DNA from 2 places in the Streptomyces solicamelliae genome. Region 2 is predicted to be linked to the other one. Evidence: riboswitches for the same ligand, from Rfam matches in the RefSeq annotation. Region 2 holds a riboswitch; the other holds the start of a gene.
What was found. A riboswitch is a leader RNA that binds a small molecule or an ion and turns the genes downstream of it on or off. The one in region 2 is predicted to bind cyclic di-AMP.
Positions count from the first base shown of each region.

Region 1 (11,535 bases), 4.1 Mb from region 2:
CGACCACCTCCTGGTGCACGGCTACGAGCAGGTGTCGATGCGCATGTTCCGGCGCGCGGACGCCCGGCCGCAGGGCCCGGACGACCACGCCTGCCAGACGGACGGGATGATCGGGCTCGGGTGCGGCGCCCGCTCGTACACCTCGACGCTCCACTACTCCTTCGACTACGCCGTCGGCATGCCCGAGGTCCGCGGGATCATCGACGCGTACACCGCGACCGAGGACTTCACGCGGGCCGAGGTGGGCCGCCGGGTCGACGCCGGCGAGGCGCGCCGCCGCCATCTGCTGCAGTCGCTGCTCCAGGCGGAGGGGCTGGCCCTCGACACGTACACCGAGCGCTTCGGGTGCTCGCCGTTCGCGGACTTCCCGGGCGAACTGGCCCGCTTCGAGGCACGGGGCTGGCTGGACGGGGACGCCCCGGCGGGCCTGCTGCGGCTCTCGGCGGAGGGCCTGGCGTACTCGGACGGCCTTGGCCCCGAGCTGTTCTCGCCGGCGGTGCGGGCGGCGATGGCCGCGTACGAGCTGAAGTAGGGCGGGGCATGGACCTGACGATCCTCTATCGCGGCCCGCTGGCCTCCTGCGACTACGACTGTCCGTACTGCCCGTTCGCCAAGCGCCGGGACAGCCGGGAGCAGCTGCGCGCCGACCGGGCGGCGCTGGAGCGGTTCGCCGCCTGGGCGGCCGCGGCGGGCGAGGCGGGCGACCGGCTCAAGATCCTCTTCACCCCGTGGGGCGAGGGGCTGGTCCGCTCCTGGTACCGGCGCGCGCTCGTCGAGCTGTCCCGGCTGCCGCACGTCGAGCGGGTGGCGATCCAGACGAACCTGAGCTGCCGCACGGAGTGGCTGGCGGAGGCGGATCCGGAGACGGTGGCGCTGTGGTGCACGTACCACCCGGGCCAGACGCCGTACGACCGCTTCCTCGGCAAGTGCCGCGACCTGGCGGAGCGGGGCGTCCGGTTCAGCGTGGGCGTGGTCGGTCTGCCGGACCATCTGAAGCACGCCCGCCGGCTGCGCGCCGAGCTGCCGGAGCGGGTGTACCTGTGGGTGAACGCGGCGGAGGGGCACACGTACACGGACGAGGAGGCCGCGGTGTGGACGGCCCTCGACCCGCTCTTCCCGTACAGCCGGCAGCCGCACCGTTCGGCGGGGCTGCCGTGCCGGACCGGCGCGTCGGTGATCTCGGTGGACGGCGACGGCACGGTCCGCCGCTGCCACTTCGTCCCGGCCGAGCTGGGCAACCTCTACGACGGGTCCTACCGCGCCGCGCTGCGCCCCCGGGCCTGCCCGCTCGCGGTGTGCGACTGCCACATCGGGTACGTCCACCTGGAGTCGCTGCCGTTGTACGACGTGTTCGCCGGCGGCGTGCTGGAACGGATCCCGGCCGCCGGCGTACCGATCACAGCGGCATGAGGTCCGGGCGCTTGGCGGTCACGTGGTCGCCGGAGCTCTCCCCGCGCAGCCGGCGCCCGATCCAGGGCACCAGGTACTCGCGCGCCCACTGGACGTCGTCGCGGGTGACCTCGAGGGTGCCGCGCGGCGGCAGCGGCGGCCAGGGCTGGTCGGGCTCGGTGGGCACCGGCACGCCGAGGACCTGGGCGGCGCGCAGCGCGACGCGGGTGTGGCCCTCGGGCGACAGGTGCAGCCGGTCGTCGTCCCAGGCCCGCCGGTCCTGCACGGACTTGAGCGACCACAGGTCCAGGACGGGACAGCCGTAGCGGTCGGCGACGGCGCGCACGTGCGCGGTGTACGTCGCGATCTTGCCGCGCAGGTGCTTGAGCACCGGCACGCCCCGGGTGTCGAAGCCGGTGGTCACCATGACCGTGCCGACGGAGGACGTCAGGTCGGCGACCGCGCGCTCGAACCGCTCCGCGACGTCGTCGGGGTCGCTCCCGGGCCGGATGATGTCGTTGCCGCCCGCGCAGAAGGTCACCAGGTCGGGGGCGAGCTCCTTGGCGCGCGGCACCTGCTCCTCCACGATCTGGTCGAGGAGCCTGCCGCGCACCGCGAGGTTCGCGTACCGGAACGCGTCGGGCTCGGGGAGCTGGTCGGCGAGCAGGACCGCGAACCGGTCCGCCCAGCCGACGAAGGTGCCGTCCGGGGCCGGGTCGCCGACGCCCTCGGTGAAGCTGTCGCCGATCGCCGCGTACGACCCGAATGCGTCACTGTCTCTGGATCTCGAATCGTCTGCCACGAGGGTGCATCATTCCGTCCCGGATGTGACCTACGCGACCGTAAGGAGGGGTTGACGCAGGGTGAGATACGCCACCGGTCAAGATCTCCCCAATTCGGAATACGCCGGAGGCCCGGCACGTGGGTACGTGCCGGGCCTCCCGTGGGCCGCTCGTGCGGCGTGCGTCAGATCGAGACGCCGTGGCTGCGCAGGTAGGCCAGCGGGTCGACGTCCGAGCCGTAGCTCGGGCCGGTGCGGATCTCGAAGTGCAGGTGCGGGCCGCTGGAGTTGCCGGTCGAGCCGGAGAGCCCGATCTGCTGGCCGCCGCGCACGCTCTCGCCGGCCGAGACGGCGAGCGAGGAGAGGTGGGCGTACTGCGAGTAGCTGCCGTCGGCGTGCTGGATGACGACCTCGTTGCCGTAAGCGCCGCCCCAGCCGGCGGAGACCACGGTGCCGGCGCCGACGGCGCGGACGTTGGTGCCGGAGGAGGCCATGAAGTCGACACCGGTGTGGTAGCCGGAGGACCACATCGAGCCGGAGGCGCGGTACGCGGTGGAGACGCCGCCCTCGACGGGGGCGAACCAGCCGGAGGCGGCGGCCGGGGCGGCCGCGCGCTCGGCGCTGCGGGAGCTGCGGGTCTCGTCGGCGGCCTTGGCCTTCGGGGCGGGCTTCGGCGCGGCCTTGCGCTCGGCCTTGGCGGCGGGCTTGGCCGCGGGCTTGGCGGCGGGGGCCTTGGCCGTGGACTTGGCGCCGAGGGTGAGCTTCATGCCCGGGAAGATCAGCGACGGGTTGTCGCCGACGACCTGGCGGTTGTCCGCGTAGAGCTTCTTCCAGCCGCCGGCGAGGTCGTGCTCCGCGGCGATCTTGGACAGGTAGTCGCCGCGGACGACGGAGTAGATCTTCGCCTTGGCCTTCGCCTTGGCGGTGGCGGCCTGCGGGGCGGCGGCCGGCTGCGCGGCGGCCACGGCGGCGACGCGCTCGGCGGCCGCGGGGGCGGACTGCTCGGCCGCGTGGGCGCCGGTGGCGCCGAACAGCGGCAGAGCGACGACGGCGCCGCCCGCTCCGGCGGCGACGATGCCGCGGGTCAGCGGATTGGCCTTGGGACGGCGATGCTTACCCTTCGTGGGCATGGCGAATTCCTCTCCGTCGCCTGCGAGGTGAGCTGTCGGGTTCGGACTGGAGTTGTCCGGCCGCGCGATGCGCGACTTCACCCCGAGCCGTCCTTGGTCGAGGAACGGCGTGTTACCTGGGTCCCCCGCTCCTGCCGTACGTGGGTGGGTGCGGAAATCCGGACGGTGGCAGGATTCGGCGGGTCCGACCGGAGTGAGCGTGACGCTAGACGAGCCGAGTCGCGAGGAACAAGCCACGAATTCCCGTTCGCATTCTTCGCCGGGAATTTCCCTCCGGAATTCCGGTCACCCTCCGTGGATGACGGATCTTCGCGTTCCTTTCCGCACACGGCATTTGGGAAAAATGATCAGGCACGGACGGTCACGGTTATGACGCTGCTCACTCCCCCGAACCCATCTCCCCTGCAATCAGGGCGCGTTATATCGAAGCCCTCAATTCGGACAGAAAGCCCATTACCGCCCGGCGGGGTGCGCCGCCGGGCGGCGACCCTGGATGATTGCCCCAGGAACCGATCTCTTCTCGCCATCGAGCACCAGGAGCAGCCGTGACGCAGCAGACGCCCCAGGCCCCGCCGACCGAACCCGAGCTGACGGGCGTTCGCAACTTCCGTGACGTGGCGGGCCTGCCGACCGCGGACGGCCGGTCCGTGGCGCCGGGCCGGCTGTTCCGCAGCGGTCACCTGGCCCACGCCACCGCCGAGGACGCGGCGTTCCTGTCGACGCTCGGCCTGCACACGGTCTTCGACTTCCGCAACGAGGCGGACCGGGCCTTCGAGGGCCTGGACGTGGAGCTGCCCGGCACGCGGAACGTGCACATACCCCTGAACGATCCGGCGGACGGCAAGGAGTTCTGGAAGCTGGTGCGGTCGGGCGACCTGGCGACGCTGCGGGAGATGCTCGGGGACGGCAAGGCGGCCGCCCGAATGTCCGATTCATACCGGAAGATGATTGTGCAGCGGGCGCCCGAGCACAGCCGGATCGTGCACGCCCTGGCCGAGGACAGCGTGCCGGCACTGATGCACTGCGCGGCGGGCAAGGACCGCGCCGGACTGTCGATCGCGGTGTCGCTGCTCGCGGTCGGCGTCGAGCGGGAGGCCATCGAGGCCGACTACGTGAAGTCCAACGAGCCGCACCGCCGCTACAAGGTGCACCGCAGCTCCACCGCCCCGGACGGGATGTCGCCCGCGGTCATGGAGCTGCTGAGCCCGCTGTTCGACGCCCGCGTCGACTACCTGCGGGCCGCGTTCGCCCAGATGGACGAGACGTACGGCTCGGTCGAGGGCTACCTCACGGAGGGCCTGAAGCTCTCCGCCGGGACCCGCGAGCTGCTGCGGGCCCGGCTGCTCACGCAGGGGTAGCTAGTTCTGGCCGCCGAGGGCGAAGAGCAGGTACAGGAAGCCGGCGAAGAGGTGGCCGGCGATCAGGTAGGCGAAGAGGCGCAGCACCAGGCCCTTGGGGAACCTGCCGCCCCCGCGCTCCTCGCCGGTGACGGCGGCTGACTTGTCGGACATGTCGGGTACCTCCTGAGAGTTCAACGGCGAGAGTTCAGCGGCGATGCGGACCCGGGTCGCCGAGGCACAGCTCGGCGGCGGGGGTCTGCAGCAGCGTGTGGACGAAGAGCACGTCCGCGCCGTCGGGAGTGGCGGCGCCGATGCGGTGCGGGGTGAGCGAGTCGAAGTGCGCGCTGTCCCCCGGGTCGAGGACGTGCACGGTGTCGCCGAGGGCCAGCCGCACCTGGCCGCGCAGCACGTGGATCCACTCCTCGCCGGGGTGGACCCGCACGATGTCGGCCCGGGTGGCGTGCGGGACGTGCACCCGCAGCGCCTGCAGCGCCCGGCCGGCGCCACCCGCCTGGTGGTACACCCAGCCGTCCGCCTCCACCGGCTCGGACCGGCCGGCCCGGACGATGGGGTCGTACTCCGGGGAGACCTCCCCCAGGAGCGCGGAGACCGTCGTACCGTAGATACGGGCGAGGGCCAGCAGCATCGGCAGCGAGGGTTGCCGGCGGCCCGTCTCGAGCCGGGACAGATGGGCCGGCGAGAGACCGGCGCGCTGGGCGGCGGTCTCCAGGGTCAGCCCCCGGCGGCGGCGCAGTCCACGCAGCTGGGGGGCGACGTCCGGCAGGGCGTCCGGGGCGGGCTCCCCGGGGAGGTGGTCGTGCTCCATGCCTCCATTCCGCCAGGACCTTTCCTCAGAGGCAACTTTCTTGCCCGAGAGGCAAAAACTCCCGCCGCCCGCTCCCCCACCGGCTCACCGCAGGGTGCTCAGCGCTGCGCCACCGCCTGCCTGACCAGCGTCTTCCCGAAGTCCCACATCAGCCCGCCGCCGGCATGCGCGTCGTCCATCACGGCCGTGAACGCCGTGACGAACCGGTCCACGTCCGCCTCGTCCACGATCAGCGGCGGGATCAGCTTGATCACCTCCAGGTGGTCCCCGGACACCTGGGTGAGGATCCGGTGCCGCTGCAGCAGCGGGACCACCACCATCTGCGCGAAGAGCCCCTTCCGGGCCGTCTGGAGCATCGTCCAGCGGCTGCGCAGGCCCAGCGACGAGGGCCGGCCGAACTCGATCCCGATCATCAGCCCCCGGCCGCGGACCTCGTGCAGCAGCTCGTAGCGCGGCACCAGCTCCTCGAGCCGGGCCTTGAGCAGCCCGCCGACCCGCCGGACGTGCGCGACCGTCCCCTCCTGCTCCATCACCGCCAGCACCGCGAGCCCGGCGGCCATGGCCTGGGCGTTGCCGCCGAAGCTGGCGGAGTGGACCAGGACCCGGTCCATGGACGAGTAGACCTTCTTGAAGATCCAGTCCTTGCCGAGCGTCGCGCCGACCGGCACGTACCCGCCGGACAGGGCCTTCGCCACGCAGACCAGGTCCGGCTCGACGCCGTCCTCGTGCTGGTACGCGTAGAAGTCGCCGGTCCGGCCGAGGCCGGTCTGCACCTCGTCGGCGATCAGGAGCGCCTTGTGCCGGTGCAGCAGCTCCTGCGCGGCGCGCAGCCAGCCGGGCGGCGCCTCGTGCACCCCCTTGCCCTGGATCGGCTCGACGATCAGCGCGGCCACGTCGCCGCGGCGCAGCTCCCGCTCCAGGGCGTCCAGGTCGCCGAGCGGCACCGCGGTGTCGGGCAGCAGCGGCGCGAAGCCGTCCCGGAAGCCGCGCTCGCCGTTGACCGAGAGGGAGCCGGTGGTCAGGCCGTGGAAGGCGTGGTCGCAGTACAGGACCCTGGGCCGTCCGGTGGCGTACCGGGCGAACTTCAGGGCGGTCTCCACCGCCTCGGTGCCGCTGTTGCCGAAGAAGACCCGGTCCAGGTGCGGGCTGTGGGCGAGCAGCCGCTCGGCGAGCAGCCCGGGCAGCGGCGGGCAGTCGAAGCGGGTCAGGTCGGGGAGCGAGGCGTCGAGCACGTCGTGCAGGGCCTTGCGGACCACCGGATGGTGCCGACCGAGGCCCATCACGCCGAAGCCGGCCAGCATGTCGAGGTGGTCGTTGCCCTCGGCGTCCCAGAAGTGGGCGCCCTCGGCCCGCTCGTAGACCCGGTCGAAGCCGATGGTGTGCAGCATCCGGGGCAGCTGGTGGTTGAGGTACCTGCCGTACAGCTCGTACCGCTCCGCACCGCGCTCGGCGAGCAGCCGCCCGAGGTCGAAGCCCTGGTCGGTCATTCCTGGTTCTCCTTGGGTTCGAGCGCCTCACGGCGGGCGAGGGCGGCGCCGACGCGGCCGGCGATCTCCACCGGGGTGAGGCCGATCTCGGCCAGCACCTCCTTGCGGGAGGCGTGGGCGAGGAACTGCTCGGGGATGCCGAAGGTGCGCAGCGGCACGTCCACCCCGGCGTCGCGCAGCGCCTGCCCGACGGCGGCCCCGACGCCGCCGGTGCGGCTGTTGTCCTCGACGACCGCGACCAGCCGGTGCCGGGCGGCCAGCGGCGGCAGCGCCGGGTCGACGGGCTTGACCCAGCGCGGGTCGACGACGGCGCAGCGCACCCCGCTCCCGGCGAGCAGCTCCGCCGCGCCGAGGCAGACCCCGGCCATCGCGCCGACGGCGACCAGCAGCACCTCGGCCGCGTCGTCCTGGCGCAGCACGTCCATGCCGCCGACCCGGCCGAGCGCGGGCAGCGGCTCGCCGACGGACTCCTTGGGGAAGCGCAGCAGCGTCGGCGCGTCGTCGACGTCGAGTGCCTCGCGCAGCTGGGCCCGCAGCTCGTCGGCGTCGCGCGGCGCGGCGATCCGCAGGCCCGGGACGACCTGGAGGACCGACAGGTCCCACATGCCGTTGTGGGAGGGCCCGTCCGCGCCGGTGACGCCGGCCCGGTCGAGGACGAAGGTGACCCCGCAACGGTGCAGCGCCACGTCCATGAGCACCTGGTCGAAGGCGCGGTTGAGGAAGGTGGCGTAGACGGCGACGACCGGGTGGAGGCCGCCGGTGGCGAGCCCGGCCGCGGAGACGGCGGCGTGCTGCTCGGCGATGCCGACGTCGAAGACCCGCTCGGGGAAGCGCTCGGCGAACTTCGTCAGGCCGACCGGGTGCAGCATGGCCGCCGTGAGGGCGACGACCTCCGGCCGCCGGGCGCCCTCCTCCGCGAGCGCGTCGCCGAACACGGAGGTCCACGACGGGCCCGACGGCGGCGAGAGCGGCAGACAGGTCTGCGGGTCCATCGCGCCGACCGCGTGGAACCGGTCGGCCTCGTCCTCCAGGGCGGGCTGGTAACCACGGCCCTTCTCGGTGATGCAGTGGACGAGGACGGGGCCGCTGAACCCCTTGGCGCGGCGCAGCGCGGACTCGACGGCGGCGACGTCGTGGCCGTCGACGGGGCCGACGTACTTGAGGCCGAGGTCCTCGAAGAGCCCCTGGGGCGCGAAGGCGTCCTTGAAGCCCTTCTTCGCGCCGTGCAGGGAGTCGTACAGGGGCCGGCCGACCACGGGGGTGCGGTCCAGGAGGTCCTTGCCCCAGGACAGGAAGCGCTCGTAGCCGTCGGCGGTGCGCAGGGCCGCGAGGTGGTGGGCGAGGCCGCCGATGGTGGGGGCGTACGAGCGCTCGTTGTCGTTGACGACGATGACGAGCGGGCGGTCCTTCGCGGCGGCGATGTTGTTCAGGGCCTCCCAGGCCATGCCGCCGGTCAGGGCGCCGTCGCCGATGACGGCGACCACGTGGTCCGGGCGGCCGAGCAGTTCGTTGGCCTTGGCGAGGCCGTCGGCCCAGCCGAGGACGGTCGAGGCGTGCGAGTTCTCGATGACGTCGTGCTCGGACTCCTCCCGGGACGGGTATCCGGACAGGCCGCCCTTGCCGCGCAGCTTGGAGAAGTCCTGGCGGCCGGTGAGGAGTTTGTGGACGTAGCTCTGGTGGCCGGTGTCCCACAGCACCTTGTCCTGCGGGGAGTCGAAGACCCGGTGCAGGGCGAGGGAGAGTTCCACCACCCCCAGGTTGGGTCCCAGATGGCCGCCGGTCCTGGCCACCGCCCGGATCAGGAACGCGCGGATCTCCTCGGCGAGTTCGTCGAGTTGCGGGACGGTCAGCGGCCAGAGGTCGCGCGGTCCCTTGATGGTCTCCAGAATCGTCATGCTCGGCCCCCTGTCGGTCCGGTCCGGCCCGCTCAGCCGACGACGGTGACCGCGGGCGGGCCCGAGGGCTCCCCCGCGTCCGCCATGGCGGCTGCGATCTTGTGCGCCTCGTCGATGAGGGTCTCCACGATCTTCGACTCGGGGACGGTCCTGACGACCTCGCCCCGGACGAAGATCTGTCCCTTGCCGTTGCCGGAGGCGACCCCGAGGTCCGCCTCCCGGGCCTCTCCCGGCCCGTTGACCACGCAGCCCATCACGGCCACCCGCAGCGGCACCTCCATGCCGTCGAGGCCGGCGGTGACCTCGTCGGCGAGCTTGTACACGTCGACCTGGGCGCGGCCGCAGGAGGGGCAGGAGACGATCTCGAGTCGGCGGCTGCGCAGTCCGAGGGACTCCAGGATCTCGATGCCGACCTTGATCTCCTCGACCGGCGGGGCCGACAGCGAGACCCGGATGGTGTCGCCGATGCCCTCGGAGAGCAACGCCCCGAAGGCGACGGCCGACTTCACAGTGCCCTGGAAGGCCGGTCCGGCCTCGGTGACGCCGAGGTGCAGCGGATACTCACAGGACGCGGCGAGTTGCCGGTAGGCGTTGACCATCACGACCGGGTCGTGGTGCTTGACCGAGATCTTGATGTCGCGGAAGCCGTGCTCCTCGAAGAGTGACGCTTCCCAGAGCGCGGATTCCACCAGCGCCTCCGGGGTGGCCTTTCCGTGCTTCTCCAGGAGCCGCCGATCGAGGGAGCCGGCGTTCACGCCGATGCGGATCGGAATTCCGGCCGCGGCGGCCGCCTGCGCGATCTGTTTCACCTTGTCGTCGAACTGCTTGATGTTCCCGGGATTCACCCTGACCGCGGCGCAGCCCGCGTCGATCGCGGCGAACACGTACTTCGGCTGGAAGTGGATGTCCGCGATCACGGGGATCGTCGACTGCCGCGCGACGGCCGCCAGGGCGTCCGCGTCGTCCTGCGTGGGGCAGGCGACCCGGACGATCTGGCAGCCGGCCGCGGTGAGCTCGGCGATCTGCTGCAACGTCGCGCCGACGTCGGAGGTGCGGGTCGTCGTCATCGACTGCACCGAGACGGGCGCGTCCCCGCCCACCGCCACCGGCCCGACGTGGAGGCGCCGGGAGACGCGGCGCTCCGCGAGGGGCCGGGGCGGCGGCTGGGGAAGGCCCAGGGGGACGGCTGTGCCGGCGCTCACGTCCTCACCCCCGGTTCTGGGACACGGTCTCGCGGGCCGCGCGCAGGGACTCCTTGAGCGAGCCCATGGTGGCGAGGACGGCGGTGGGCTCGTAGCCGCAGTGCGCCATGCAGTTGGCGCAGCGCGGGTCCTTGCCGCGGCCGTAGGAGTCCCAGTCGGTGTCCTCGATGAGCTCCCGGTACGTGGGGACGTAGCCGTCGCTCATCAGGTAGCAGGGGCGCTGCCAGCCGAACAGGGAGTAGTTCGGGATCGCCCAGGCCGTGCAGGGGAAGTCGGCCTTGCCCTCCAGGAAGTCCAGGAAGAGCGGAGAGTGGTTGAGCCGCCAGCGGCGCCGGTTGCCGCCGGCGAAGGCCTTCTTGAACAGTTCGCGGGTCTGCTCGACTCCGAGGAAGTGCTCCTGGTCGGGCGCCTTCTCGTAGGCGTAGGCGGGCGAGATCATCATCTCGTCGACCTGGAGGTCGTCGTTGAGGAAGTTCAGCACCTCGATGACGGTCTGCGGGGTGTCGGTGTTGAAGAAGGTCGAGTTGGTGGTGACCCGGAAGCCGCGCCGCTTGGCCTCCTTGATCGCCGCCACCGCCTCGTCGAACACGCCCTCCTTGGCCACGGACTCGTCGTGCCGCTCGCGCAGCCCGTCGATGTGCACCGCGAAGGCGAAGTACGGGGAGGGGGTGAACTTCTCCAGCTTCTTGCGCAGCAGCAGCGCGTTGGTGCACAGGAAGACGTACTTCTTCCTGGCCACCAACTGGCGCACGATCTCGTCGATCTGAGGGTGCATCAGCGGTTCGCCGCCGGCGATGGAGACCATCGGGGCGCCGGACTCGAGCACCGCGCCGACGGCCTGGGCAACGGGCATCCGCTGCTTGAGAACGCCTGCCGGGTGCTGGATCTTTCCGCAGCCCTCGCACTTCAGGTTGCAGGCGTACAGCGGCTCCAGTTCCACGATCAACGGGAACTTGTCCCGCTTGCGAAGCTTCTGTTCGAAGAGGTAGGTCCCGACCCGGACCGACTGACGGAGCGGCATGGCCATACTCGCTCACCTCCTGGGGAGCAGCAAAGAACGGTGCCATTCGAAGAATGCGGGAAGGACGGCACGAAGAACACGGAAGGCTGATATTCCCCCGCGTACCGTGCCGATCCGGACCAGCTCATGCTCTGGAGCGTCCACGACCACCCGGACGGCCGCAACCGGACGCGGTCCGGCGGCCAGCGCGGTGTGCAGCGTGGCGGCGGACTCCATGTCGACCGCGATCGCCCCGCCGGCGAGCAGTTCGGCCCGCTCGTGGCCGCGTACGACGTGGTCGGAGCCGGTCATCGGGCCGGTGTGCACGGTGCGCTCGGGCAGCGCCCGGACCAGCGCCTTGACCAGCAGGTCCGTAGCGGTGCAGGGCGTGGCACCGGCCGGCCCGCGGGTCTCCTCGGCCGCGACCAGGTCACCCGGATGCATGCCGGGGGCGAGGCCGGCGCAGAAGCCGGAGGCGAGGACGG
Region 1 covers NZ_CP160404.1:6,063,037-6,074,571, reverse strand. The annotation lists gene ABZO31_RS28060 (STM4012 family radical SAM protein) at 1-532, shown strand, start outside; gene ABZO31_RS28055 (STM4011 family radical SAM protein) at 541-1,410, shown strand; gene ABZO31_RS28050 (SGNH/GDSL hydrolase family protein) at 1,397-2,191, opposite strand; gene ABZO31_RS28045 (M23 family metallopeptidase) at 2,356-3,300, opposite strand; cyclic di-AMP (ydaO/yuaA leader) riboswitch at 3,305-3,491, opposite strand; gene ABZO31_RS28040 (tyrosine-protein phosphatase) at 3,846-4,658, shown strand; gene ABZO31_RS28035 (DUF6126 family protein) at 4,659-4,811, opposite strand; gene ABZO31_RS28030 (helix-turn-helix domain-containing protein) at 4,846-5,466, opposite strand; gene ABZO31_RS28025 (aspartate aminotransferase family protein) at 5,565-6,953, opposite strand; gene dxs (1-deoxy-D-xylulose-5-phosphate synthase) at 6,950-8,848, opposite strand; gene ispG (flavodoxin-dependent (E)-4-hydroxy-3-methylbut-2-enyl-diphosphate synthase) at 8,881-10,050, opposite strand; gene hpnH (adenosyl-hopene transferase HpnH) at 10,055-11,077, opposite strand; gene ABZO31_RS28005 (1-hydroxy-2-methyl-2-butenyl 4-diphosphate reductase) at 11,084-11,535, opposite strand, start outside.
Region 1: it holds a riboswitch for cyclic di-AMP, as region 2 does, so the genes downstream of both, ABZO31_RS28045 (M23 family metallopeptidase) here and ABZO31_RS09050 (transglycosylase SLT domain-containing protein) in region 2, are expected to answer to the same signal.

Region 2 (11,535 bases):
TGGCGTACGAGGACGAGAAGTTCAGCTACGTCGCGGCGACCAGGTTTCCCGTAGCCCCCGTGGTCTCCCGGGTGACGCGCAGGCCGCAGATCCGCAAGGGCCAGGTGCTGCTCGACCTGTGCGGGCCGGAGGACGAGGGGCTGTCCCGGACGACCGTGACGAAGCGGCACGGCGCGCTGTACAAGGAGGCGCGGGACGCGGAATGGGGCGACGCCTGGCCCCCGGAGGGGTAGCCGCCGCCCCGGGGGGTGCTACGGGCGGAGCTCCTGCGTGCAGCACTTCACGCTGCCGCCGCCCTTGAGCATTTCGCCCAGGTCCATCGGTACGGGCTCGAAGCCGCGCTCGCGCAGCGGGTCGAACAGGCCGGTCGCCGCCTGCGGGAGGACGACGTTGCGGCCGTCGCTGACCGAGTTGAGGCCGAACGCCGCGGCGTCGTCCTCGCTCGCGATCAGGGCGCCGGGGAAGAGCCGGGCCAGGACCGCGCGGCTGCCGGGGGAGAAGGCCCCCGGGTAGTACATGATCTCGTCCGCCGCGTCGTCGAGCACGCAGAGCGCGGTGTCCAGGTGGTAGTACCGCGGGTCCACCAGCTCGAGCCCGATCACCGGACGGCCGAAGAACTCCTGTGCCTCGTCGTGCGAGAGAGGGCTGGACCGGAAGCCGCGGCCGGCCAGCAGGTACGAGGAGGTGACGGCGAAGTCGCCCTCGCCCTCGTTGACATGGTCCGGCTCGTGGATCTCGGTGTAGCCGTGGGCGCGGAACCAGGCCAGATGGGCCGCCGCCTCGGCGGTCCGCTCCGGATGGGCGAACCGCGCGCCGAGCACCCGGCCGTCGACGACGGTCGCGCCGTTGGCGGCGAAGACCATGTCGGGCAGGTCCGGGTCGGGGTCGAGCAGTTCGACGGTGTGGCCGAGGGCCAGGTAGCGGTCCCGCAGGTCCTCCCACTGGGTGAGGGCGAGCCTGAGGTCGACCGGCTTCGCGGGGTCCATCCACGGGTTGATGGAGTACGTCACCTTGAAGTGCGCGGGTGGGCACATCAGATAACGGCGGGGCGATGCCACGCGGGGCGATGAGCGCAATGAGGGCTCCTCACGGACAACGGAGCGCACGGTGTGTGCGTGGAGCCATGGTCCGCCCACGGCGGCGTGCGCGCAGTGAACCGTTCGGGTGATCCCGCTGAACTCTGTACTACACGGTGGATCATTGCCAGAACGGTGTTCTCCACTTGACGAGACGCGCCGTCTCGTTGAAGGCTGGAGGCATGACGACCGACAAGCCCGACGCCGCCCGGCCCGGCAAGACCCCCGACGCCTCCCGCCGCAGCGAACGCTCCCGCCGCGCCATCTTCGACGCCGCCCTCGCGCTGGTCAGCGAGACGGGCTACGCAAAGACCACCGTCGAGGGCATCGCCGCCCGCGCCGGCGTCGGCAAGCAGACCATCTACCGCTGGTGGCCCTCCAAGGCCGCGGTCCTCCTCGACGCCTTCCTGGACCTCGCCGCCCAGGCCAACGAGGCGCTCGGCAGGGACGTCGGCGACGGGGAAGGGGACGCGGGCATCCCCGACACCGGCGACCTCGCCGCCGACCTGCGGTACGTGCTGCGCGCCACCGTCGACGAGCTCAACGACCCCAAGTACGACGGCCCCACCCGCGCCCTCGCCGCCGAGGGTCTGGTCAGCCCCGACTTCGGCGCCCAGATGACCGAGCTGCTCATGGAGCCCCAGCTCGCCCACTACGTACGCCGCCTGGAGGCGGCCCGCGAGGACGGCGACATCGCCCCCGACGCCGACGTCCGCATCGCCGCCGAACTGCTCACCGCCCCGCTCGCCCAGCGCTGGCAGTACCGCGACCGCCCCCTCACCCACGCCTACGCCGACGCGGTCCTCACCCACGTCCTGCGCGGCCTCAGCCCCCGCCCCTGACCGGCTCCGCGGGTGTGTCACTGGTCACCCCGCCGGGCCCGGCGGGCCCGGCGGCGCAGGGGGCGGCACCGGTGTGACGTACCCCGGTTGGGAACTCCGGTCACCCGGGGCGCAGGATGGTGGGACCATGACTGCAGCGTCGACGGCCTCGACCGGGCCGTCCGACTGCTTCGACACGCGGCGGGACCCCCGCGTGCGCCGGGACGAGCACAGGTGTGAGGGGATTGATGGGCGACGGCATCGGCCGCAACCGCGGCACGGAGAGCAAACTCGCGCAGTGGCTGCGCCGACGCTCCCGGCGCACCGCCGCGGACGACGCCGGTCACCGCGAGAAGCTGCTCCTGGCCGTCGCCGGCGCCGGACTCCCGCTCGCCCCCGCCGCGTATCCCGTCGGCTACCGCTGCTCCTGCGAGCGCATCGGCTGTCCCACGCCCGCCCGCCATCCCGTCTCGTTCGCCTGGCAGACCCAGTCCACGACGGACCGCGCCCAGATCGAACGCTGGGCCCGGAACGAGCCCGAGGCCAACTTCATCACCGCGACCGGCATGGTCCACGACGTCCTGGACGTTCCGTTGGCCGCCGGTCGCGCCGCTTTGGAGCGGCTGCTCGCCGAGGGCGTCGAGGTGGGCCCGGTCGCCGAGTCCGGTGCGGCCGTCGCCGAGGGCGAACTGCCCGCCGACGAACGTCGCATGCTGTTCTTCACCGCCACCCGGGGCACCCCCGAGGACGAGGACGAGTGGTGGCCCTGTGAGCTGGACTGCCACCCCGAGACCATGGACGAGCATCCCGGTCTGCGCTGGCACTGCCGCGGCAGCTACGTCCTCGTCCCGCCCGCCCGGCTGCCCGGCGACGACCGCACGGTGGACTGGGTCCGCGGCCCGGAGCACGCCCTGCCCGACCCGCTGACCCTTCTTGAGGCCCTCACCGACGCCTGCGCCCGGTACGCCGGCGAGCGCGCCGCCGAGGACGCGGAGCACCACGAGCCGGCCTGGCCGCTCGGCCGGTAGCACGTAAGACGGGCAGCGCGTAAGACCGGCAGCGCGTAAGACCGGCAGGACGTAAGAACGGCAGCGCGTAAGAAGGGGCGGCCCGTGGCCGCCCCTTCGCCGTACGCGCTCTCCGAGCCGTCCTACGAGCCCTTCGCGCTCGTCACGCCCTGCAGCCGGCCCGCTATCGTCACCGCGTCCTTCGACGCCGCCTGGGCCGCCGGCTTCACCAGCGCCGCCTGGTTCGAGACCCATTCCTTGGTGACCGTGTTCGTCACCTCGCCGGTCATCAGCGCCTTCACGTCCGGGTCGACCTTCGGCCGGTAGCCCTGTGCCGCCGTCTGCCGCTCGAAGAAGCGGTGGGCGAAGAACACCAGCGCCCCGCCGTCCTCGGTCGCCAGCGCCAGCGGCGCGTTGTCGCCGTCGTCCATCGTCTGGTCGACGTACTGCGTCGCCAGGCCCACCCGGTTGGCGTTCCGCTCCCGCGACTGCCGCCACAGCGTGGTGTGCGCGCCGGGCGCGAACATCTTCGGCTCGCCCGTCTTCATGTACGAGGCGTACTGCCCGCCCAGGTCCTCCGGGGAGACCGCCAGCCTCGTGTCGCCCGCGGCGACCGGCACCGCGAAGCCGTCCTGCTGCTTGAAGACCGGGACCTCGTCCGGCGACAGGATCGCCAGATGCGCGGCCTCCCACAGCTGCTCGGTCCCGTTGCGCACGAAGACCACCAGCCAGCGGTCGCCGGAGCGCCGCGCGCCGCGGTCCCGGTTGGAGTCGGTGTCGGCCACGAACCAGCGCGGCCAGCCCGCCTTCTTCGGGATGACGAACTTCGCGTCCGTCAGCTCCAGCGGCTGGTGCCGCGGGTTGCCGCCCGGACTGGTGACCGAACGGGCCTTCAGACCCGCCTGGTTGATCGCGCCCAGCGGCCCGGTGACCCGGCCCGCGTCGAGCGCCGGGTCGTATGCCTTGTCGGCCGCGTTGTACGCGGTGGTGAAGTCCTTCAAGGCCTGTTCGGCCTCAGTCCTCGTCACCGCCGGGACGAGCTCCAGCTCGCCGTGCACCGTCACGCAGCCGCTCGCCGTCAGCGCCAGCACCGCCGTCGCCGCGATCGCCGTCGCCGGCCTCCGCCTTCTCATCGGCCTTCTGCTCCTCCACCCGCACCGGACGTCCGAACCCTACCGGGGCGAGGAAGATCGCGAGCGTCGGGACCAGATAGAGCGCCCACACCGTGACCTGAAGCACCGTCGGATCGGGCTGGAAGTTGAAGACGCCCTTGAGCAGGGTGCCGTACCAGCTGTCCGGCGGAACGGTGTCCGAGACGTCGAACGCCTTGGTCTCCAGACCGCCGAGGAACCGCGCCTCCTGCAGGTCGTGCACCCCGTACGCGAGCACGCCCGCGGCGACCACGACCAGCAGCCCGCCGGTCCAGGTGAAGAACTTCGCCAGGTTGATCTTCAGCGCCCCGCGGTAGAACAGCCAGCCGAGCAGCACCGCGGTGAGCAGGCCGAGCAGCACGCCGGTCAGCGGGGCGTGGGAGCCGTCCGAGGAGGCCCGTACCGACGCCCACACGAACAGCGCGGTCTCCAGGCCCTCCCGGCCGACGGCCAGGAACGCGGTCGCGACCAGCGCGCCGGTGCCCGTCCGCAGGGCCGCGTCCAGCTTCCCGTGCAGCTCGGCGCGCAGGTGCCGCGCGGTGCGCCGCATCCAGAACACCATCCAGGTGACCAGGCCCACCGCGAGGATCGACAGCGTGCCGCCGAGCGCCTCCTGCGCCTCGAACGTCAGCTCCTGCGAGCCGAACTCGAGCCCCGCGCCGAACGCCAGCGCCACACCGACGGCCACGCCGATGCCGGTCCAGATCGGCCTCAGCGCCTCCCGGCGCCCGGTCTTCACCAGGTACGCGATGAGGATGCAGACGACCAGACTGGCCTCCAGGCCCTCGCGCAGGCCGATCAGATAGTTCCCGAACACGTCGGTCCCCTCCTTGAGTTGCGGGCGGGCGCCCTCGCTACGAGAACAGCGCCCGGCCCCACCAGTCGTCCTTGCCGCGGACGCCCGGCGGGATCGCGAACAGCGCCGAACCGACGTGCTGGATGTACTCGTTGAGCACGTCGGCGCGGGCCAGCGAGGTCTGCACCGGCACGAAGCCGGTGCGCACGTCCCGCTGGTAGGCGAGGAAGAACAGGCCGGTCTCCAGGCGGCCGAGGCCGTCCGTGCCGTCGGTGAACGAGTAGCCGCGGCGCAGGATCGTCGCCCCGCGGTTGGAGTCCGGGTGCGCCAGCCGTACGTGCGAGTCCGGCTTCATCGCCGGCAGGAACGGCTCGTCGTGCTCCTTCGCCTTCCCGACCGGCGCGCCTTCCTTCTTGTCGCGGCCGAAGATGTCCTCCTGCTCCTGCAGCGGGGTGCGGTCCCAGGTCTCGACGTTCATCCGGATGCGGCGGGCGACCAGGTACGAGCCGCCGTCCATCCAGGCCGCCGGGCCCTCGGCGGCCCTGCCGGAGACCCAGACGTGCTCGGCCAGGCGGGCGGCGTCGGTGCCGGCGATGTTGCGGGTGCCGTCCTTGAAGCCGAACAGGTTCCGCGGGGTCTGGGCGTCCGGGGTCGTCGAGGACGTCTTGCCGAAGCCGAGCTGCGACCAGCGCACCGCGACCTTGCCGAAGCCGATGCGGGCCAGGTTGCGGATGGCGTGCACGGCGACCTGCGGGTCGTCCGCGCAGGCCTGGACGCAGAGGTCGCCGTTGCTGCGGGCCCGGTCGAGGTTGTCGCCGGGGAACCTCGGCAGGTCGATCAGGGCCTCGGGCCGCCGGTCCTTCAGCCCGAACCGCTCGTCGAAGAGCGAGGGGCCGAAGCCGAGGGTGAGGGTGAGCCGGGACGGCTTGAGGCCGAGCGCCTCGCCGGTGTCGTCCGGCGGGGCCTCCGGGAGGCCGCCGTACGCGCCCTCGCCGACCTCGTGACCGGCCGTCATCCGCTCGGCGGCGCGGGTCCAGTCCTGCAGGAGCCGGATCAGCTCGGCGCGGTCCTTCGTCTTCACGTCGAAGGCGGCGAAGTGCAGCCGGTCCTGGACCGCGGTGGCGATGCCTGCCTGGTGCTTCCCGTGGAAGGGCACGGCCCCGCCGGCTTCGGCGGCCGGTTCCGCGCCGTCACCCGTACGCGCGAGCGCGACGGCGCCGCCGGCCGCGGCGGCGCCGAGCGCGAGCCCGGCGCCGCCCCAGCCGATGACACGGCGCCGGGAGGGCGCCGACGCGTCGGCGGACGCGGTGGTCTCCGTGCTCTCCGTGGTCCCGGTGGTCTCGGCCATCGTCGGGTTCCCCCTACTTCACAACCGCGGCGGCGAGCTTGGACAGCGGCTCGGCCAGCGCGTTCACGCCGTCCGAGAGCTCCTTGCGCTGCTCCTTGCCGACCTTGTCGTACGAGGTGAAGACGTACGCGTTCTTGTCGGTGCGGTACTGGTCGAGCAGCGTGTTCAGGGCGGCGAACTGCTTGTCCAGTTCGGCGACCAGCTTCGGGTCGTTCTTCGAGGCGACCGGCTTCAGCAGCTCGAAGGACTTCTGCGCGCCCTCGACGTTCGCCTTGAAGTCGACCAGGTCGGTGTGGGAGTAGCGCTCCTCCTCGCCGGTGACCTTGCCGGTGGCGACCTCGTCCAGGAGCTCCTTGGCGCCGTTGGCCATGGAGGTCGGGGTGATCTCGGCCTTGCCGACCCGCTTCACCCAGTCGGCCAGGTCCTTGTCCAGGAGGTCGGCGAGCTGCTTCTCGCGGTCGCCGATCTTCTTGTCCTGCCAGAGCGCCTTCTCCAGGCGGTGCCAGCCGGTCCAGTCCTTCGCCGGGTCCTGGCCGGCCTCCAGGCCGTCCTCGCGGACGTCGACCTTCGGGTCGATGTCGCCGAAGGACTCGGCGACCGGCTCGGTGCGCTCCCAGCCGATGCGGGAGTCGGCGTACGCCTTCTTCGCGGCCTCGATGTTCCCGGCGCGGACGGCGTCGGTGAAGACCTTCACCTTCGGCAGCGTCTCGTCGGCCTGGGCCTGCACGTACTGGCGGTACGCGGCGACCGCGGCGTCCATCTCGGGGGAGCGCTTCGCGGTCTTGCCGCCGCCGGTGACGGTGACCTTCTGGCGGATGCCGTCGCCCTTCATGCCGGGCTTGCAGGCGATCTCGTAGTCGCCGGCCTTCACCTCTGCGGTGATCTTCGCCTTGGTGCCGGGGCCGATGTTCTCGCGCTCGGTGACGATGCGGTCGTCCGGGAAGAGGATGTAGACCTCGGTGACCTTGCTGCCCTTGTTCTCGACGGCCAGCTCGACGTGGCCGGCCGGGAACTCCTTGTCCGAGACCTCGCAGGAGTCGTCCTTGGCGACGACGGCGACCGCGCCGCCGGTGCCGCCCTTCGCGTCGCTCTTCTCTGCGCAGCCCGTGACGGCGGTCAGAGCCGCCGCGGTGGCGGCGGCGGTGACGACGGACAGGCGGACGGCTCGCATAGGGGCTCCCGGGGAGGTCGGCACGGGCGCGCGAAACGGCCGTGCAGGTCGGTGAGGCGGACCTAACTTAGCTCAGCCTTACCTCGGCCATACCCGTCCGTCCAGTGATTCGGCTCTCAGCCCGGCCGGCCCGGACACGGCCTGGTCACGAGGCCCTCATGGCCATGCCATGAGCGGGTCAACTCCCGGTCAAGCGGGGCGTTCTGTCCCTGTTTCGCCGATTCCGGACAGGAGCAGCGCAGAGGGGCGCCCTGATGCTTGAATTCCGCCATGAACACGACCGTGACGAGCCGTACGACCGACGGTGCGACCGACATCGACGTCCTGCGGGTCTTCTGCGCCGGCGACGGCCGGTACGGCAATGCCCTCGGCGTCGTACGCGACGGGCGCGGCCACCCCGACGAGGCGTCCCGGCAGGCGCTCGCCAAGGAGCTCGGCTTCAGCGAGACGGTGTTCGTCGACGACCCGGAGTGGGGCAGCGTCGACATCTACACCCCCGGCCTGCGGCTGCCGTTCGCCGGGCACCCGGTGGTCGGCGCGGCCTGGCTGCTCGACCTGGAGGTCGTCCGGCCGCCGGCCGGCGAGGTGTGGGTGCGCGGGGACGGCGAGTTCACCTGGATCGAGGCCCGCGCGGAATGGGCTCCGCCGCGCACTCTGCGGCGGTACGCCTCTGCGGAGGAGGTCGACGCGCTGGACGTCCCCGAGCCGGGGGAGTGGATCTACGCCTGGGCCTGGGAGGACGAGGCCGCCGGCCGGGTGCGCGCCCGGGCGTTCCCGGGGCGCGGGGACGGCATCGACGAGGACGAGGCGACCGGCGCGGCCGCCCTGCTGCTCACGGCCGAGCTGGGCCGGGCGCTGAACATCACCCAGGGCCGGGGGTCGCAGCTGCTGACGGCCCCCGGCCCGGACGGAGTGATCGAGCTGGGCGGCCGGGTGCGGCTGGAGCGGACCCTGTCGGTCTGAGCCCCGGCCGCCCGGCCGTCCCGTACGCCCCTAGTACGCCCCGAAGACGTTGTCGATGGAGCCGTACCGGTCCGCGGCGTAGTTGCACGCGGCGGTGATGTTGGCGACCGGGTCGTACGGGTCGTTGGACGTGCCCGGCACGTGGTAGGCCCGGAACGTCGGGTCGATCACCTGGAGCAGGCCCTTGGACGGGGTGCCCTTGGCGGCGTTGGAGTCCCAGTTGTTGATGGCGAGGGGGTTGCCGGAGGACTCGCGCATGATGTTGCGGTGGATGCCCTCGTACGAGCCGGGGATGCCGTGCTCGGCCATGACGTCCAGGGCCTCGTTGATCCAGCCGTCGAGGGTGTTCGTGTAGGCCTTGGGCCCGGCGTCGCGGGCGACGGTCTTGGCCGGAGCGGACTTGGCGGGCGTGGACTTGGCCGGGGCGGTGCGCTCGGCGGACCGGCTCGCGCGCTCGCTGGAGGCGGGCGCCTTCGGCTTGGCGGGGGCGGCGACGGCCTTCTTTCCGAGGGAAAGACGCAGACCCGGGTGAATGAGTGACGGATTGTCACCCACCGCGGCCTTGTTGTTCCGGTAGAGGCTCTTCCAGCCGCCGGAAATTCGATGCTCCTCGGCGATCACCGAAAGGGAATCGCCGCGCACGACGGTGTAGGACTTCGGCGCGGCTTTCGGCGCGGCCTGCGGAAGAGCGGCCGTGATCTTTTCGACGGCGGCGGTGGCGGCGGTGGTCGTCGTGGCGGGGGCGGCCTGCTGCGGGGCGGCGGCCTGGGCGCCGGTCGGGATCAGCGGCAGCGCGAGCGCGGCGCCGCCGGTACCGGCCATGGCGATGCCACGGCGCAGGGGACGGCGCTTGGGGCGGCGGTGCTTACCGGATGCGGGCATGGTCGTTCCTCTCCGGCGCCTTCGGGGTGAGCTGTCGGGTTCGGGCTGGAGCTGCCCGGCCGCACACGGCGGCTTCACCCCGAGCCGCCGCGGGATTCCGCGCCGGCGCATTCGTGGGTCCCCCGCTCCTGCCGACGGGTAGTGCTCGGTCGTTTTTACGGACGGTGGCAGGATTCGGCGATCCGTCCGGGTCGACGCGAACGTAGGCGAGAAATGCGACGGGAAACAAGACGCGAATTGACTGATCAATTGTTCTCGATCATTTCGGGCGGGACGGAAAAGTCCGAACTGCCTTGCGGCGCACGGGCTCGGGGGTGGTGCGGCAGGGGGGCGCGCCATGGTCGCGTGACGGACATCACGGGGGTGCGGGGCGGAATGCCGGAAAGGGAAAACCGAATTCCCAAAAGACGTGACAAGGGATATTAACTGCGCAATGAAAGTCTTGCGGCGGTATGTCCGAATCGTGACGACGTACTCAGGCCCCGCCTGAGTATCCGAGCCCTGACGGCGTTGCGGCCGGGCGCGGCACCGTGTCCGCATGGGAATCAGCGCGCGGGAACTCGCCGCCAACACACCGGCCACCCGGGACCGGTACGTCGACCTGCTGCGGGTCGTCTCGCTCGGCGTCGTCGTGTTCGGGCACTGGCTGATGGCCGCCGTCACGGCGGACGGCACCGTGGGCAACCTGCTGGCCGTCGTACCGGAACTCCAGCTCGTGACCTGGGTGTTCCAGATCATGCCGGTCTTCTTCTACGTCGGCGGCTTCTCGCACGCCCTCGCGCACCGCTCCCGTCCGGCGTACGCGGCGTTCCTGCGCGCCCGGCTGCAACGGCTGCTGCGGCCCACGATGGTGTTCATCGGGGTGTGGGGCGCGCTCGCCCTCGTCGTCCAACTCCTCGGCGCGGACCGGGGCCTGACGGGCGTGGCGCTGCGACTCGTCGCCCAGCCGCTGTGGTTCATCGGCATCTACCTGGCGATGGTCGCCTTCACCCCGCCGCTGCTGAAGCTCCACGAGCGGTACGGCTGGGGCGCGTTCGGCGCGCTGGTGGCCGCGGCGGCCGCGGTGGACGCGCTGCGGTTCGCGGCGGACGTGCCGTACGTGGAGTTCCTGAACTTCGCGTTCGTCTGGCTGGCGGTGCATCAGCTCGGGTTCCTGCGCGCCGACGGGATGATCCGGCTGCCGAGCGCGCTCGCCGCCGTCGGTCTCACCGGCGCGGGACTGCTCGTGGCCCTCGGCCCGTACCCGCTCTCGATGGTCGGGATGCCCGGCGAGAAGGTCTCCAACATGGCCCCGCCGACGCTGGCCCTGCTCTTCCACGGCCTCTGGCTGGTCGGCGCCGTCGAGCTGCTGCGCGGCCCCGGTACCCGGTTCGTGGCGCGGGCGAACGTCTGGCACAAGGTCGTGGCGGCGAACGGGATCGCGATGACCGCGTTCCTGTGGCACCTGTCGGCGATGCTCGGCGTGTACGGTGCGCTGCTCGCCCTGGGCGCGGAGCTCCCGGCCCCGGCGACGGCCGCGTGGTGGGCCCAGGCGCCGGTACGGATCGCGGCCGCGGCGCTGCTCACGGCGGGCCTGGTCGCCGCCTTCCGCCGCTTCGAGCGCCCCGCGCCGGTCGCGCCGGGCACGGGGCAGGGCGGTCCGGTGGCGGCGCTGGGGATCACGCTGGCGCTGCTCGGCGTCCTGGGCCTGTCGATGGTCGGCTTCGGCGGTCTGCTCGAAGGCCGCACGGCCCTGCTGATCGCCGTGCACGTGAGCGCCCCCGCGGCGGTGGGGACGGCGCTGACGGGCTGGCTGCTGGTGGAGCGGGCGGGCCGGGGCGGGCGGCGGGGCCCGGACGCGGCGTGAGGGCGCCGGCCCCGCCCCGGGGGCCTACGCGCTCATCGGGAACTCGTCCGCCAGCTCGCGGAACATGGCCCCGTTGTAGTCGAAGGCGCGCTTGCACTCGTCGACGATCCGCTGCTTCTCCAGGTCGTCCGCGTGCACGGCGTCGAGGAGCTCGCGGTACCCGCGCTTGAAGGCGGCCGGGTTGGCGATGTCGTCGAAGACGTAGAAGCGGACGCCGTCGCCCTTGCGGGCGAAGCCCCAGGTGCGCTCGGCGCGGTCGCGGATGATCTGGCCGCCGGAGAGGTCCCCGAGATAGCGGGTGTAGTGGTGGGCCACGTACCCGGCGGGCCACTCGCGGGCGCAGGAGGCGACGCGGTCGGCGTACGCGGTGGTGGCCGGGAGCGGCGAGACCCCGGCGCGCCAGCCGGGGCCGCGCAGGTGGGCGAGGTCCTGCTCCAGGGCCGCGGTGCGGAAGAGCTCGGGCCGTATGAACGG
Region 2 covers NZ_CP160404.1:1,958,625-1,970,159, reverse strand. The annotation lists gene ABZO31_RS09095 (small ribosomal subunit Rsm22 family protein) at 1-233, shown strand, start outside; gene ddaH (dimethylargininase) at 252-1,076, opposite strand; gene ABZO31_RS09085 (TetR/AcrR family transcriptional regulator) at 1,259-1,918, shown strand; gene ABZO31_RS09080 (bifunctional DNA primase/polymerase) at 2,146-2,925, shown strand; gene ABZO31_RS09075 (hypothetical protein) at 3,048-4,037, opposite strand; gene efeU (iron uptake transporter permease EfeU) at 3,919-4,872, opposite strand; gene efeB (iron uptake transporter deferrochelatase/peroxidase subunit) at 4,910-6,199, opposite strand; gene efeO (iron uptake system protein EfeO) at 6,213-7,370, opposite strand; gene ABZO31_RS09055 (PhzF family phenazine biosynthesis protein) at 7,641-8,333, shown strand; gene ABZO31_RS09050 (transglycosylase SLT domain-containing protein) at 8,364-9,215, opposite strand; cyclic di-AMP (ydaO/yuaA leader) riboswitch at 9,219-9,405, opposite strand; gene ABZO31_RS09045 (acyltransferase family protein) at 9,754-11,061, shown strand; gene ABZO31_RS09040 (heme oxygenase (biliverdin-producing)) at 11,086-11,535, opposite strand, start outside.